One region of the Brevibacterium sp. LS14 genome, then DNA from elsewhere that is predicted to be linked to it. Evidence: predicted binding sites of a transcription regulator. Region 1 holds the regulator's gene; each other region holds the start of a gene.
What was found. Region 1 encodes LexA, which represses DNA repair genes until DNA is damaged. Its sites were predicted from a motif close to TCGAACANNTGTTCGA; they were not measured.

Region 1 (2,245 bases):
CAGATCATCTCAGGATGCAGCTCGACGGCCGTGCCCGCGCGCTCGTTGACACCAGTCAGATAGTCGACGAGGTGCTCGCGCAGTGCCGTGAACTCACGGTCCGGGTAGCGGTTGAGTCCGGCCAGATGAGTGTCGACGGCCGTGCGCATCGCCTCGACGACGACGTCCGGAATCGGATAGGCGTTCTCGTTGACGTTGAGCTGGACCGGCACGTCGAGGTGCGGGGCGCCGTAGGGCTCACGCCCGACGAGGTCGGAGCGGACTGGCAGAGACTCGATGTTTCCCACACAGCGATTTTAGCGCTGGGGAACGTCGAGGCTCTGGCCGGGGTGGACGACGGGCGAGGACAGGTGGTTGAGCTCGACGATGTCGGCGACGACGTCACGGGTGTCGCGGTCGAGGCCGAGGTTCGAGGCCACCGTCCACAGCGACTCGCCCTCGCCGACGACGACGGAGTCCGCGGCGACGCCGATGACCTCGTCACCGCCGACCGCCTCGGCGGTGAACGTCTGGGTCGAGAAGAAGAGCGTGCCGCCGACGATCGCGAGGGCGCACACGGCGGTGCGGAGCAGACGCACGGCACGGCGGCCGCGGTTGGTCAGATGCAGTTCCTGATTCATCACAGACATCGCATTTACCTCTTTCTTCGTACTATTCCACCCGCAATGGGTAGAACGTCTGTTCTATTCAACACATCATTCGAACAAATGTCCAGTCCATCTCGAACATTTATGAGACAATGAGGGAGAACCAGCGTTGTTGATCGATCTCGAACAACCATCCCAGGCGGCACTGACACGAGGTCTCTCGAGGCGGTTCAACCGGTGGGAAACGGCGGGATTAGAACGAAGGGGAAAGAGCAATGGTGCAGAGCAAACGAGGCAGAGGCAGGCCGCGCAACGAGGATGTTGCCAGCGAGATCGCCGCGGCCCGCAGCGAAGAGGACGAGGTCGAGATCCCTGACGGTCCGACCGGGGCCGGGGACTTCCGTCTCTCCCCCCGACAGCGGCTCGTCCTCGAGACGATCGAGCGCGCCGTCGTCACCAACGGCTATCCGCCGAGCATGCGCGAGATCGGCGAGGCGGCGGGTCTCGCCTCGCTCTCGAGTGTGGCCCATCAGCTCTCCCAGCTCGAGCGGCTCGGCTACGTCCGCCGCGACCCCAAGCGCCCGCGGGCGATCGAGGTCGTCAATCCCTTCGAGGAGGAGGAGGCCGAGCGCGCGAAGTACGAGGAGCTCGCGAACAACACTGTCCAGGTCCCCGTCGTCGGCCGCATCGCCGCCGGTGGTCCGATCCTCGCCGAGCAGGAGGTCGACGACGTCTTCTCCCTGCCCACGCAGGTCGTCGGCTCCGGTGAGATGTTCCTCCTCAAGGTCGTCGGCGATTCGATGATCGAAGCCGCGATCTGCCACGACGACTGGGTCGTCGTGCGCAAGCAGCACACCGCTGACAACGGGCAGATCGTCGCCGCCCTCCTCGACGGCGAAGCGACGGTGAAGACCCTCAAGCGCAAGGCCGGGCGCCAGTGGCTGCTGCCGCAGAACAAGGACTACGACCCCATCGACGGTACGTACGCCCAGATCATGGGCCTCGTCGTCGCCGTCATCCGCCGGCTCTGAGGTTGGGTTCCTCGCGGGCCTCTGCGGGTGGGCTCGCCCCTCGCCGAGGCGGCTGACCGGAAACGCGAATGCCCACGACCGTTGGTGGTCGTGGGCATTCGGCGTGTCTGGGGCGCCTCGGCGGTCGGGGCAAGGGTGTCTGGGGCGAGTCGGCATGCTCCGGCAGGCGGGTGACGGCTGGCGTGCGTGTCGCCGCAGGCCTCGCGCTCTGCCGACCGGCACCTCGAGCGACAAATCATCCCCGTGCAAGCAGCGGATTTAGCGCTACGGGTGCGGGGTGTGAAACTGTGCGGAGGTTTTGCCGCTAAGGGGAGGTTTTACCGCCGAGGGGAGGTTGTGCCACTGCGGGGATGAATGGCCGCCTCGGGGCTGACACGAACCGCCCCTATATGCCCGTCATGGAGTCGGCAGTCGAATAGCCCTCCGTCCACTCCCCGTCATGGAACAATGCGACCAGGGTGAACACCATGGCGAGACCGCCCAGAACGAAGAGCACGATCGGCCAGACGTTGAGATATGTGGCACCCATGAGCAAGCCGATTCCCCCTCCGGCGAGAAGGACGACACCCGAGAGGAAGCACGGCAGCCAGTATTTCCGATAGGGCTTCTTCTTCCGCTTGCGAGCCA
Region 2 (2,245 bases), on a different contig from region 1:
TTCGACCTCGGCCCATGACTGCAGACCCGGCAGGAACGTGAGCAGCAGGACATTGAGGACGTTCGCGGCGAGGTAGGTCTGGATGCCGAACCATGCGATCGCGACGATTCCGCGCACCGAGGCGGCGAGCTGGGCGCCGTGGATGCCGAAGGCGATGCGGCTCATCACCGGGTAGGGCACCCCGGTCTTGTGTCCCATGATTCCCGAGAGGGTGAGGAGGATGAAGAGGAGGGCGGCGCCGACGAGAAGGGCGACGAGGATCTGCCACGCACCGAGGCCGAGGGCGAAGAGTCCGAGCGCGAAGCCGTAGTTGCCGAGCGAGTGGACGTCGTTCGTCCAGAGGGAGAAGACGCTGTAGGCCGTCCAGCTGCGGCTTTCCTTCTTACAGGGAGCGAGGTCGGCATTGTAGAACCGCGGGCTGATCCGGTGGGCCGCCAGTTGCTCGGGGCTCGGCCCGAGGCGCTCGGGATTCGGCTGGTCGGAGGTCACTGTCGTCGCCATGGGGTACTCGCATCCGAGACGGCACAACACTGGAATACCAAACGAGGATCCACAGGGTCATGGTGATGATTGCTGACCGGTTCAGCGTAACGTGGGTCACAGTTCTTCCGCAATGAAGAAAGAGGCTTTCGTCTTCGAGAAATCAGACCGCAAGCATGGCTCCCGACGGTCCGCACCTGGGCGGATGGCCGTCACGGCGCTCGCGACGAGTCTGGATTTTTGGCATTCCATTTGTCCGAATGGTGAGCGAAGGGCGCAAGGTGGGCGCGCCCGCACCCCCACGGGCGAGCACCCCGGCGGACAGCCCCCTTGACACGGACTCGAACACGTGTTCGAATGCTGGCATGCGGTGGAACGAGCAGGAGAAGGTGGCCGGGCTCTTCGGAGTCAAGGGGCTCGTCCGCAGCGTGCGCACTCCGGAGTTCGCGGGGATGACCTTCCACGAGGTCCTCGCGAAGTCGGCGCTCAACCGGGTGCCGAAGTCGAGCGGGATGCCCTTTTCGTGGACGATCAACCCCTACCGCGGGTGCTCCCACGCGTGCGTCTACTGCTTCGCGCGGAGCACCCACCGCTACCTCGACCTCGACGCGGGTGAGGACTTCGACCGCGAGGTCATCGTCAAGGTCAACGTACCGGAGGTCCTCGCAGCCGAGGTGGCCAAGCCGAAGTGGTCGCGCGAGCTCGTGGCCCTGGGCACGAACACCGACCCCTACCAGCGGGCCGAGGGTCGCTACGGTCTCATGCCCGGCATCATCACGGCCCTGGCCGACCATGCGACGCCCCTCTCCATCCTCACGAAGGGCACCCTGCTCCGGCGAGACCTCCCTCTGCTCGCCCGCGCCGCCGAAGATGTCCCCGTCGAGATCGGCATGTCGATCGCCGTCCACGACGACACCCTGCAGCAGGCCATCGAGCCGGGTACGCCGACGACGACGGCGAGGCTCGCGACCGTGCGTACGGCAGCCGACCTCGGCTTCCGGGTGACGGTCTTCATCATGCCCGTCCTGCCGAAGCTCACCGACTCGCGCGAGCACCTCGATGCGGCCCTGCGGGCGATCAGCGAGGCCGGGGCACACCGGGTCGTCTACGGTGCCCTGCACCTGCGGCCCGGCGCCAGGGAGTGGTTCTTCGAGTGGCTCGGGCGCGAACATCCCGAGCTCCTCCCCCGCTACCGACGGATGTATGCGAACTCGCCGTATGCCTCGAAGGAGTACCGGACGTGGCTGCGCGCACGGATCGATCCGCTCATCGACCGCTACGGCCTGCGCGGGTCGAGGGACGAGGACTACGGCGAGCGCGGGGCGCTCGGCACCAGGGGTGACCGGTCCGCAACCGGGACGTCCTCGATCGCCATCGGCGCGGAAGGCCTCCCGCAGCTTCAGGCCGCCCTCTTCTGAGCCCCGGACTTCCATCCCACCGGCCCCTGACCCCAACCGGCCGCTGACCACACCCGACACCTGAGCGCCGCCGACCGATCGGCGGCGACCGCGCTCACAGCTGTTCGCCCGGGGAATAACGCGCGCTGACCGGTAGTTGAAAGTGTCATGAAAATTGAGATCTGGTCGGACATCGCGTGTCCGTGGTGCTACATCGGCAAGCGACGCTTCGAGACCGCATTGGAGGGATTCGCCCACAGGGACGAGGTCGAGGTCCGGTGGCGCAGCTTCCAGCTCGACCCCACCCTTCCCGATCACGTCGAGGAGTCAGAGGCCGACTACCTCAGCCGCACGAAGGGCATGCCCCC
Region 3 (2,245 bases), on a different contig from region 1:
ATCGCGGACGGCAGCCCAGCCAGCGCGGACGACGGCCCAGGCCGCAGCGGACAGTGGGAGTCAGCCCAGACAATCGCGGACGGGGGAAAGTCAGCCGAGCGACCGCGAACGGCAGCCCGGGCCGCTGCGAACGGCAACCCACACTGCCGATGGTTTGCCATCGCGCCGACCGCTGCGACCGGCGAGAGCACCCATGTGCACGTGCGGGGAACAGTGCGACAATGAGGTGAAACCGACCCGATTCAAGGAGCGATCATGAGCGAGAATCCCACCGACGACGCCGACTTCCTCACGCAGGACGACGAATTCGATGCGGAGGAGACGGAAGAGGACAACGCCGAGCCCACCGGCGTCGACCTCGACGGACTCGAAGAGACCGCGGACGCGGCCGAGGCCGACGCCGAGGATCCCGACTTCGAAGCCGACTCCGAAGAAGAGGACGAGCCCTACATCGAACCCGGCGCCGAAGGTCCCGAGGGCACCGGCATCGAAGGTGCCGACGATGCGCTCATCGACGATGCGGGTTGGGACGACGAACAGGACGCCCCCGCGCTCGACGGCGACCTCGACACCGACCCGATCACCGCCGCAGAGCAGGGCAATCGCGACGGCGACGAGATGGTCTCCTACGGCGACGACGACTCCGAGGTCGCCGAACTCAGCGGCGACGACCTCGACGTCGACGCCCTCGCTGACGACGGCGTCGAAGAGGTCGACGTCATCGACGGCATGCCCGAGACCATCGACAACGCCTACCAGGAGGACTGACCGCCTCCCCTGCGGCCGGTTCCACCGCCCTCTCCCCTCGCTCGCCGAGGTGGGAGGGCGTTCTCGTGCGCGCGTGCCGAGCGTACTCGTGCGCCCGTGCCGAGCGGTTCTGGCGTGGCCGAACGTCCGGCGTGCCCGATCGCAGCCCCCGATCGAGGCCCCGAACGCAGCCCTCGATCGCGGTCCCAAACGCAGCCCGATCTCACGAGAGTCAGCCTGCGATTTTCGATGAGCATAATGAGTTCAACCAAATTTTCGTTCGGATCAGTTTCGAAATATGTATTGACACGATTTGTGATGCGGTCTACACTAAGGGTAACGATCCACACTGACGTGGAAAGGCAGGTGAACGGCGATGAAGGATCCTTCGGACCCCCTAGGGGCCGGTTGCGGTGCCGCCGATGACGAGCCTCCCGATCCTCGCCGCCTCCGCATAGATCCTGACTCCCCTTATGCTGATGCGCTCTCCGTCTACAGCGCCTGCGATCGCGCGCAGCTGGCCGCGTGGGAGACGACCGCATCCCTCTTCCTCCACGATGTCATCGCTCACCTCGATCTCCTCAACCCCTCTCCGGAATCCCCGTACCGGCACGCATCGCTGACCGAGACCGCCCGCCGTCACGCCCGGGCACACGGCTCCGAGGCCGACTGGGTCTCCGAGGTCGATCCCGACCCGGCTCCTTCACCCGCTGCCGGGGATCCCGAAGCCGCCCCCACCTCGGCGTCTGATTTCACTGTCCCGGCACCCCTCCCTGGGTTTCCGAAGTTCCGGGAGACCCAGACCATCTACGGGTGGGTCCATTCCCTCTCCCATGCCGAGGACATCGCCGAGCTCTCGGCGATCCGCGGCTCGACGATCCCCGCGACCTACGCTCACGTCACTGCGGCGATGACCCTCGTTCACGGGCTGCCCAAGTTCTACGCTCGCTGCCTCGCCGGCGAGTTCACCATCGAGCATGCGATCGCCGCGACCCGCATGTGCCAGGACCTCCAGCTCCAGCGCCTCCCCGTCATCGACTGCTACCTCGAGGAGCGGCGAGCCGACATCACAGTCGAGACCTTCAGGAAGTCGCTGTCTCTCAAGGTCTCGATCGTCCAGCCCGAGGAAGAGCGCACCGAGGCGGCCCATGAGCGTCGTCGAGTCGGCATCACCACCTTCCCCGACGGCACCGCGTGCCTGACGCTCACCGGACCGTCAGCCGAACTTCAAGCGTGCTACCTGCGCATCGAGGCCTTCGCGAGAGCCATCCGCAACGGCAACACTGCGGCGTTCACCGACCAGATGCCCGCAGGAGCGATCATCGACGACGACCGCAGCATCGACGCCCTGATGTTCGACATCATCACCCGCACCATCCCGCAGGCTCGCATCCACATCCGCGCACACGACACCGACACCGGGCAGAACTCGAGCCGCGACATCCCTCTCGACCTGGAGAATGCCCGCACCGTCCATGACATCGCCGAGGCGATCGGC

Region 2: the regulator LexA is predicted to act here: its motif matches at 822-837, upstream of EZE58_RS03005 (Rv2578c family radical SAM protein).
Region 3: the regulator LexA is predicted to act here: its motif matches at 1,012-1,027, upstream of EZE58_RS07470 (HNH endonuclease signature motif containing protein).

Annotation. Positions count from the first base shown of each region.
Region 1 covers NZ_SJXG01000007.1:187,022-189,266, reverse strand. The annotation lists gene EZE58_RS00900 (histidinol-phosphate transaminase) at 1-287, opposite strand, end outside; gene EZE58_RS00895 (LysM peptidoglycan-binding domain-containing protein) at 297-620, opposite strand; gene lexA (transcriptional repressor LexA) at 863-1,618, shown strand; gene EZE58_RS00885 (hypothetical protein) at 2,004-2,245, opposite strand, start outside.
Region 2 covers NZ_SJXG01000031.1:34,214-36,458, reverse strand. The annotation lists gene EZE58_RS03010 (NCS1 family nucleobase:cation symporter-1) at 1-501, opposite strand, end outside; gene EZE58_RS03005 (Rv2578c family radical SAM protein) at 846-1,898, shown strand; gene EZE58_RS03000 (DsbA family oxidoreductase) at 2,046-2,245, shown strand, end outside.
Region 3 covers NZ_SJXG01000044.1:170,714-172,958, forward strand. The annotation lists gene EZE58_RS07460 (GNAT family N-acetyltransferase) at 1-230, shown strand, start outside; gene EZE58_RS07465 (hypothetical protein) at 256-768, shown strand; gene EZE58_RS07470 (HNH endonuclease signature motif containing protein) at 1,124-2,245, shown strand, end outside.